3 regions of the Streptacidiphilus sp. PB12-B1b genome follow, and region 3 is predicted to be linked to each of the others. Evidence: predicted binding sites of a transcription regulator. Region 3 holds the regulator's gene; each other region holds the start of a gene.
What was found. The regulator HrcA, encoded in region 3, represses chaperone genes, less so after heat shock. The targets are predictions, from matches to a motif close to TTNGCACTCNGNNNNNCNGAGTGCNAA.
Positions count from the first base shown of each region.

Region 1: GXW83_RS30955 (FmdB family zinc ribbon protein) is a predicted target of HrcA. The motif match lies at 1,647-1,673, and genes of this name have one in related genera.
Region 2: groL (chaperonin GroEL) is a predicted target of HrcA. The motif match lies at 1,271-1,297, and genes of this name have one in related genera.

Region 1 covers NZ_CP048405.1:7,113,969-7,117,146, reverse strand. The annotation lists gene GXW83_RS30965 (hypothetical protein) at 37-210, shown strand; gene GXW83_RS30960 (hypothetical protein) at 373-1,047, opposite strand; gene GXW83_RS30955 (FmdB family zinc ribbon protein) at 1,306-1,635, opposite strand; gene GXW83_RS30950 (penicillin acylase family protein) at 2,011-3,178, shown strand, end outside.
Region 2 covers NZ_CP048405.1:693,089-696,266, forward strand. The annotation lists gene GXW83_RS03270 (MoaD/ThiS family protein) at 1-27, shown strand, start outside; gene GXW83_RS03275 (cold-shock protein) at 877-1,077, shown strand; gene groL (chaperonin GroEL) at 1,452-3,074, shown strand.
Region 3 covers NZ_CP048405.1:1,623,532-1,626,709, forward strand. The annotation lists gene htpX (zinc metalloprotease HtpX) at 1-582, opposite strand, end outside; gene hrcA (heat-inducible transcriptional repressor HrcA) at 765-1,796, shown strand; gene dnaJ (molecular chaperone DnaJ) at 1,858-3,003, shown strand; gene GXW83_RS07410 (16S rRNA (uracil(1498)-N(3))-methyltransferase) at 3,043-3,178, shown strand, end outside.

The sequences.
Region 1 (3,178 bases), 5.5 Mb from region 3:
CCGGAACCCGAGACCACCGCCTCGTACGCTGGACGCATGGCAGAGAACACGAGCAAGCGACCGGCGCTGGTCTTCGACGACCCGCTCTCCCAGCCGAGCCGGGACGACACCGACTCCGGCTGGGGCAGCGGTGCCGGATCCGGCGGCGGCGAGTCCGAGCGGGACGAGGCGTGGTACCGCCGCGAGACGCCGCCGCACCACGGCGGCTGAGTTCCACGGCAGCTGAGTTGTACGGCGGATGAGTCGGCGCGACCGTGACGGTGGCGACCGGGTGACGCGGAAGGGCCGGGGCCGGTGTCCCGGCCCTTCGCCATGACCGCCCCGCCTCGGCCCTGACGGGTCGGCAGATCGCGGATCTTCCGGAGACGCGCTTCACCTGGACGAGCGGCCGCCCGGACCGGCCGTGCCCCCGCTGACGTGCAGCGTCGGCCGGGCATCGGCGTGCTGGCCCGCGACGCCCTCGACCGCCGGCCGCTGCGGGCCGCGCAGCGAGCCCACCGCGAGCGCCGTCACCGCCACCATCAGCCCGGCCGCGACCGGCCCGGGCCTTCGGCGCACGGCCGCCGGGAGCCGATGCCGACCGCCCCCGGCCCGGATCGGCGCGAACAGGGCGATCCGGCGCGTCGGCGGCACCGCCGGGCCACCCGCCACCGGATCACCGGCCCCCGGGCCACGCGGGTCGGGACTGACCGTTTCGGGGCCGCCCGCCGCGCCACCGTCCGCCACCGGACCGCCGCCGAACAGCGGCTCGGTCCGCACCGTCGGCTGCGGCGCGGGCAGGGCCTGCGGCCCGTCCTCCGCCCAAGCGTCCGCCCGCTCCTCGGACTGCGCCTCTGCCCGGACATCCGCCCGGACATCCGCCCGGACATCCGCCCGGGCATCTGCCTGGGCCTCCGCCTCCGCCTGGATCTCGGCCCGCATGTCGGCCCAGGCATCGGCCCAGGTCTGCGCCCAGGCGTCGGTGCCGGGCTCGGGCCCGCGGTCGGCGCCCCCGGAGGCGCTGCAGGGGGCGTCGGAACGGGAGGGGTCGTTGATCATGAGGGACATGCGGAACCACCGCCTTTGCGAGGCTGTTCGGGACCTGCTTGCCCCTCAACGATCGCCGATCCCCGCGTCGCCCCGGCCCGTCCGACCGTGATCTGTGGACAAACCCGGGGCTGTGGAAAACCCCGTCACCCACACGGGTGAGCCACCACCAGCCCGCACCCGCCCTCAGGGCGCGCCAAAGCCCCGGCGGTCACTGCTGGACGCAGGACCGCCGGGGCTCGGCGACAGGGCCGACGTTGCTGTGCGGGTCATTCCGCCTCAGGCGGCGGGCGACGAGCTGCTGCCCGCCGACGAGCTGCTCGACGAGGACGACGACGCCGCAGCAGCGGACGTCGAGGACGACGAGGAGGAGTCACCCGACGGCGCGGACGCCGCAGCAGGCTTGGACGCGCCCACGGTGCTGCTCGACGACGAGCGGCTGTCCGTGCGGTAGAAGCCGCTGCCCTTGAAGACCACACCCACCGCGGAGTAGATCTTGCGCAGCCTGCCGCTGCACTCGGGGCAGACCGTCAGGGCGTCGTCCGTGAACTTCTGGACCGCCTCAAGGCCGCTGCCACACTCGGTGCACTGGTACTGGTAGGTCGGCACTGGTATTCCTCCTGGCACTCTCGCCTGATGAGTGCTAACGACGATCCATGATGCGGCATTCCTGGGCGATAGTCCACTGTGGCGGGTGTGAGCTGCGGCTCCCGTGCCCGATCCGGACCGCACGATCGGTGACGACCGTCCCGCAGAGGGTCATCGCAGCGCCGTCACCAGCTCGGAGGGTGCTCGGCCACCGCCCCGGAGATGCTCCGCAGATCCCGCGGAAATGCCCGGAAGATGCCCCGGAGATGCCCGGAAAGAGCCCCGCAGAAGCCGCCCAAGCCGGGGACCAGTCCGCAGCGTCCGGGCTTCAGGTGTTAGCGTCGGCCCCGCCGCACTGCACGGCGGCGGACGAGCCCCTGCCTCACAAGGACCCTGATGCCCCGCACCAAGAAATTCCGCCGTTTCCGGTTGCTGGTGATCCTGCTGGTGATCCTGGTGGTGGCGGGCGCCGTCGGCGGAGGCTGGTACGGCGTTCGCACGGTCCGCGCCTCCTTCCCGCAGACCACCGGAACGCTTCAACTCGCGGGCCTGCAGGGCCAGGTCAGCGTGGTCAGGGACAATCAGGGCATCCCGCAGATCTACGCGAACAGCGCCGCGGACCTCTTCACCGCGCAGGGCTACGTCCAGGCCCAGGACCGCTTCTGGCAGATGGACGTCGACCGGCACATCACCGAGGGCACGCTGGCCTCGATGTTCGGCGCGGGCAAGGACAACGCCAACGTCCAGAGCGACGCCTTCATCCAGACCATGGACTGGACCGGCGTGGCCCAGAACGAGTACGCCACCCAGCTCGACCAGGCCACCAAGTCCTACCTGCAGGACTTCTCGGCCGGCGTCAACGCCTGGTTGAAGCAGCACCCGGGCGGCGCCGGGGCCTCGGTGGAGTACGCCATGCTCGGGGCCAGCCACAGCGGCTACACGCCCGCCCCCTGGACGCCGGTGGACTCGCTGACCTGGCTGAAGGGCATGGCCTGGGACCTCAGCGGCAACATGCAGCAGGAGATCGACCGTTCGCTGCTGTCGCAGAACCTCACGCCCGCGCAGATCGCCCAGCTCTACCCGGCGTACCCGGCCGCCAACGGCACCATCGTGGCCACCGGCACCGTCTCCGACTCCGGGGACCTCAGCAAGGCCGTCTACCACCCGGCCGACGGCACCGGGGCGAACAGCGGGGCGAACAGCGGGGCGGGCACCGGCTCGTCCACGACCGCGACCGACGACGCCGCGACCACGACGACCACGACCACCAAGGGCGCCACCAAAACCGGCACGAAGACCTCGACCACCGGCAGCAACAGCAGCGCCAACGCCGGTGCGGTGCAGGGCCTCAGCGGCGCGGCGACGCAGCTGGCCGCCAACCTCGACAGCGTCCCGTCCATGCTGGGCGAGCCCGGCCAGGGCATCGGCTCCAACTCGTGGGTGGTCTCCGGTAGGTACACCACCTCCGGCAAGCCGCTGCTCGCCGACGACCCGCACCTGACCCCCGGGCTGCCGTCGGTCTGGGAGCAGATCGGCCTGCACTGCGACACGGTGAACTCGGCCT
Region 2 (3,178 bases), 930 kb from region 3:
ATCCCGGCCGTCGCCGGCGGCTGCTGACCGGCTGCCGACCGACTGCACCGGCCTCCTCGGCGCCCACGGGCGGCGGGCGCGGTACCCCTGCGGGGGCCGCGCCCGCCGCCTTCGTGCATTCGGCGCCGCAGTGGGCGTTCGGGGCCGCCCCGGGCCGTCCGTGGCCGGCGGGGCCGGGGGTGCGGGAATGCAATGCCGGGCCTGCGGGTGGCTTTCCGGACCGGTGGTTTTACGCCGCGACGAATACCGAGCGCAACCGAATCGCGTCGCAATCGCTCCCGGCGCCGGTGGATTCCGGGGCCGAATCCGGGCCGAATGCGGGGATTCCGGCACCGCGCCCGACGGCTTCCGCGGCGGCGTCCGAAGCAGCGCGCCCGGGGCTGTCCGCAGTGGCCGGGAAAGCGTCCGCGCAGAGGTAGAGTGGCCTCTGGTAGCTGCTTCGGAGTCGGAGCGGATCCACGTGTTCCGGCTGCCCGTGCGGGTCGGAGCCCTCGGTCGCCGCCCCGGTCCGGTACCGCCGGTGCCCGCTTCAAACCCTCTTTCGCGCCTGTCACCCGCAGTGCCCGCCGCCCGCCCTGACCCCCGTGCCCCGATGGTTGAGATTCGGCCAGCCGCCCGGCGGAGCGCCCGCGTCAGAATTTACGCGACGATTTGTCTCAGTGGTCCGCTATGTCCGGGCCGAATTGCGTTGTTTTGTTCGCGTTAATCCGCTCTTGCCCCTTGACGCGCCCCAAGAATTGCCTCCCTTTTGCCCTGTTGCAGAGGGCATCGGAGTGGATACATTCAGCGTCGGTTGGAGCGCCGCGCACCGCGTGGCGGCTCGGCCCGGTCCGCGGAGTGCGGACCGTGAAAGGGCCAGTAATAGGGGAGTTTGGAATGGCTCAGGGCACCGTCAAGTGGTTCAACGCGGAGAAGGGGTACGGCTTCATCGCGGTCGACGGTGGTGCGGACGTGTTCGTCCACTACAGCGCGATCCAGATGGACGGGTACCGGTCGCTCGAAGAGGGCCAGCGAGTCGAGTTCGAGATCTCGCAGGGTCAGAAGGGTCCGCAGGCGGACATGGTCCGCGTGGTGTGACCTGTCGGGTGATCGCTGACAGGACATGACCGGCCGAGCCTCGTTCCGGACGGAGCAGTGACGCAGGTCTTTCACCAGGCCCGTACCCCCCAGGGGTACGGGCCTGGCGTCCGTTGTGGCCGGGTTCCCACCTCATCTGCTTGCGCCCACCCGTCGCCCGACCACCGCCCCTCCAACGTGGCCCTTCGGGCCGCTTGCACTCTAGGGGGTCGAGTGCTAATCATTGGCGTTAGCACTCTGAGGTAGAGAGTGACAACGGGCCGGGTAGGTGAGGCCCCGGGCGCGGCGGGAAGGAACCGTCGTCGGCCGGGTCCGTCCGTCGCGGGCGCCAGCGCGGTCCACACGCAGCCACCCTGTCCGGGAGGACCACTTCCATGGCCAAGATCATTGCGTTCGACGAGGAAGCTCGTCGCGGCCTTGAGCGCGGGATGAACCAGCTCGCCGACGCTGTCAAGGTCACGCTCGGCCCCAAGGGCCGCAACGTCGTCCTTGAGAAGAAGTGGGGCGCCCCCACGATCACCAACGACGGTGTCTCCATCGCCAAGGAGATCGAGCTCGAGGACCCGTACGAGAAGATCGGTGCCGAGCTCGTCAAGGAGGTCGCCAAGAAGACCGACGACGTCGCGGGCGACGGCACCACCACCGCCACCGTCCTGGCCCAGGCGCTCGTGCGCGAGGGCCTGCGCAACGTCGCCGCCGGCGCCAACCCGATGGCCCTCAAGCGCGGCATCGAGAAGGCCGTCGAGGCCGTCTCCGCCCAGCTCCTGGAGCTGGCCAAGGACGTGGAGACCAAGGAGCAGATCGCCTCCACCGCCTCCATCTCCGCCGCCGACCCGCAGATCGGCGAGCTCATCGCCGAGGCGATGGACAAGGTCGGCAAGGAAGGCGTCATCACCGTCGAGGAGTCGCAGACCTTCGGTCTGGAGCTCGAGCTCACCGAGGGCATGCGCTTCGACAAGGGCTTCATCTCGGCGTACTTCGCCACCGACCTGGAGCGTATGGAGACGTCCTTCGACGACCCGTACATCCTGATCGCCAACTCCAAGATCGGCGGGGTCAAGGACCTGCTCCCGATCCTGGAGAAGGTCATGCAGTCCGGCAAGCCGCTGCTGATCATCGCCGAGGACGTCGAGGGCGAGGCCCTGTCGACCCTGGTCGTCAACAAGATCCGCGGCACCTTCAAGTCCGTCGCCGTCAAGGCCCCGGGCTTCGGCGACCGCCGCAAGGCCATGCTCGGCGACATCGCCATCCTCACCGGCGGCACGGTCATCTCCGAGGAGGTCGGCCTCAAGCTGGAGAACGCCGGTCTGGAGCTGCTGGGCCGCGCCCGCAAGGTCGTCATCACCAAGGACGAGACCACCATCGTCGACGGTGCGGGCGAGAGCGACCAGGTCGCCGGGCGCGTCAACCAGATCCGCGCCGAGATCGACAACAGCGACTCCGACTACGACCGCGAGAAGCTCCAGGAGCGCCTGGCGAAGCTCGCGGGCGGCGTGGCCGTGATCAAGGCCGGCGCTGCGACCGAGGTCGAGCTCAAGGAGCGCAAGCACCGCATCGAGGACGCCGTCCGCAACGCGAAGGCCGCCGTCGAGGAGGGCATCGTCGCCGGTGGTGGCGTTGCGCTGCTGCAGGCCGGGGTCATCTTCGACAAGCTGGAGCTGGAGGGCGACGAGGCCACCGGCGCCAACATCGTCAAGGTCGCCCTTGAGGCCCCGATCAAGCAGATCGCCTTCAACGCCGGCCTCGAGGGCGGCGTCGTGGTGGAGAAGGTGCGCAACCTTCCGGCCGGCCACGGCCTGAACGCTGCCACCGGCGAGTACGTCGACCTGGTCGCCGCGGGCATCATCGACCCGGCCAAGGTCACCCGCTCCGCCCTGCAGAACGCGGCCTCCATCGCCGCGCTGTTCCTCACCACCGAGGCCGTCATCGCCGACAAGCCGGAGAAGGCCGCGGCCCCGGCCGGCGGCGGCATGCCCGGCGGCGACATGGACTTCTGATCCGCCCGCCGGCCGCGAGGCCGGCCCGGATCAGCAGGGCCTGACGCACCTGCGCGAGGCGGTTCCCCCGACAGCAGTCCGCTGCCGGAGGAGCCGCCTCGCGG
Region 3 (3,178 bases):
GGCGATGGCGGTGTTGTCGTTCTGGTTGTCGCGCCGGTCGAAGCCGCCGAACAGGCCGAACTGGACGCCGACCCGGGTGATGATCCCGGCCAGCACGCCGAGGAACCCGGCGATGGTCATCACCATGACGTCCTTGTGGGCCACGTGCGACAGCTCGTGCGCCAGCACGCCCTCCAGCTCCTCCGGCTCCAGCCGGCGCAGCAGCCCGGTGGTGACGCACACCACAGCGTTCTTCTCGTTGCGGCCGGTCGCAAACGCGTTCGGTACGTCACTCTGTGCGACGGCGACCCGGGGCTTCTCCATGTTCGCCAGCGCGCACAGCCGGTCCACGGCCCCGTGCAGGCCCGGGTACTCCTCCGGCGTCACCTCGCGCGCACCCATACTGAAGGCGGCGATCTTGTCGCTGAACCAGAACTGGGCGATGAACAGCCCGCCGGCCACGATGGCGATGATCGGCCAGGCGCCCTTGAGCAGCACCAGCAGCGCGCCGACGAAGACGACGTAGAGCAGACCGATCATGAACATCGTCAGCAGCATGCGGTTGGTCAAGCCGCGGTCCGGCGCAAAGCGTGTCCTGGCCATGGCCCCTCCTCAAAGTGTGCCTTCTCCTGCAATTCTGCCCTGTCGGGTCTACCCACAAGTACGTCCGGGGCGGCCCGGCCGTTCCGGTAGCGCACCCTTCCGCCTTACACTGGCCGGACGGGTGCTGGCACTCGTTCACCAAGAGTGCCAGAACCGACCGAACGTCAGGAGGTGCGTGCCCCGTGCATGAGGAGCGCAAGCTCGACGACCGCAAGCTCGCGGTGCTGCGTGCCATCGTGCAGGACTACGTGGGCACCGAGGAGCCCGTCGGGTCCAAGGCCCTGGTGGAGCGCCACAATCTCGGCGTGTCCCCGGCCACGGTGCGTAACGACATGGCCGCACTGGAGGACGAGGGCTACATCCACCAGCCGCACACCAGTGCGGGCCGGGTGCCCACCGACAAGGGCTACCGGCTCTTCGTCGACCGCCTGACCGAGGTCAAGCCGCTGTCCGGCGCGGAGCGCCGCGCCATCACCAGCTTCCTCGACCACGCCCTGGACCTGGACGACGTGGTGGCCCGCACGGTCCGGCTGCTGGCGCAGCTGACCCGGCAGGTCGCCGTGGTCCAGTACCCCTCGCTGTCGCGCTCCTCGGTGCGGCACGTGGAGCTGGTCGCGCTCACCCCCACCCGGGTGATGCTGGTGCTGATCACCGACACCGGGCGGGTCGAGCAGCGGCTCATCGACTGCCCGACGCCGGTGGGCGAGACCGTCCTGGCGGACCTGCGCGCCCGGCTCAACAGCAAGGCCGGCGGGCAGCGCTTCGCCGAGGTGCCGCTGCTGCTGCAGGACCTTCCGGAGAGCTTCGAGCGCGAGGACCGGCAGTCGGTCACGGCCGTGCTCAGCACCCTCTTCGAGGCCCTGGCGGAGGAGACCGAGGAGCGCATCGTCCTCGGCGGCACCGCCAACCTCACCCGGTTCCCGCACGACTTCCCGCTCACCATCGCCCCCGTCCTGGAGGCGCTGGAGGAGCAGGTGATCCTGCTGAAGCTCCTCGGGGAGACGGCCGACGCGGGCATGATGGTTCGGATCGGCCGGGAGAACGCCTACGAAGGGCTGAATTCCACGTCGGTCGTGTCGGTGGGCTACGGTTCGGGCGACGAGACCGTCGCCAAGCTGGGCGTGGTCGGGCCGACGCGTATGGACTACCCGGGCACCATGGGCGCCGTCCGGGCGGTGGCACGATATGTCGGCCAGATCCTGGCGGCGTCCTAGCCTCCTTGCCTGAGCTGGATACTGGAACGTCGGCGCGAACGGAAACAAGCGGAGCATTTTGGTGGCCACGGACTACTACGCGGTACTCGGCGTCCGGCGTGACGCGGGTCAGGACGAGATCAAGAAGGCGTTTCGCCGCCTGGCGCGCGAACTCCATCCGGATGTCAACCCCGACCCGAAGACCCAGGAGCGGTTCAAGGAGATCAACGCCGCCTACGAGGTCCTCTCGGACCCCAACAAGCGGCAGGTCTACGACCTGGGCGGCGACCCGCTCTCCGCCAACGGCGGCGGCGCGGGCCCAGGCGGCTTCGGCGCGGGCGCGGGCTTCGGTTTCAGCGACATCATGGACGCCTTCTTCGGCGGCGCGGCCGGCGGCCAGCGCGGTCCGCGCTCGCGGACCAGGCGCGGCCAGGACGCGATGATCCGCATCGACATCGACCTCGAAGAGGCCGCGTTCGGCACCACCAAGGACATCCAGGTCGACACCGCCGTCGTCTGCACCACCTGCAACGGCGAGGGCGCGGCCCCCGGGACCTCCGCGCAGACCTGTGACATGTGCCGCGGCCGCGGCGAGGTGTCCCAGGTCACCCGGTCCTTCCTGGGCCAGGTCATGACCTCCCGCCCGTGCCCGCAGTGCCAGGGCTTCGGCACGGTCGTGCCCACCCCCTGCCCGGAGTGCGCCGGCGACGGCCGGGTCCGCGCCCGGCGCACCCTGACTGTGAAGATCCCGGCCGGCGTCGACAACGGCACCCGGATCCAGCTGGCGGGCGAGGGCGAGGTCGGCCCCGGCGGCGGCCCCGCCGGCGACCTGTACGTCGAGATCAGCGAGAACGCCCACTCGACCTTCCAGCGCCGCGGCGACGACCTGCACTGCACGGTCACGCTGCCGATGACGGCCGCCGCGCTCGGCACCAAGGTGCCGCTGGAGACCCTGGACGGGACCGTCGAGATCGACGTCCGCCCGGGCACCCAGTCCGGGCAGTCCATCCCGCTGCACGGCCGCGGCATCACCCACCTGCGCGGCGGCGGCCGGGGCGACCTCATAGTGCACGTCGAGGTGCAGACCCCCAGCAAGCTCGACCCGGACCAGGAGGAGCTGCTGCGCCGGCTCGCCAAGCTGCGCGGCGAGGAGCGCCCCTCGGGCACCTTCGCGCCGGGCCAGCAGGGCCTGTTCTCGCGGCTCAAGGACGCCTTCAACGGCCGCTAGCCGCACCGGCGGCCCCGCGGACAGCAGGGAGAAGAACCCGTGACAGCCCCCGTGTTCCTGGTGGACACCGAGCGGCTCGCGCCCGTCGGCGCGGTCGTCCGCCTGGACGGGCCCGAGGGTCGGCACGCCGTCGCGGTGCGGCGGCTGGCCGTCGGCGAGCCGGTGGTGCTCGCGG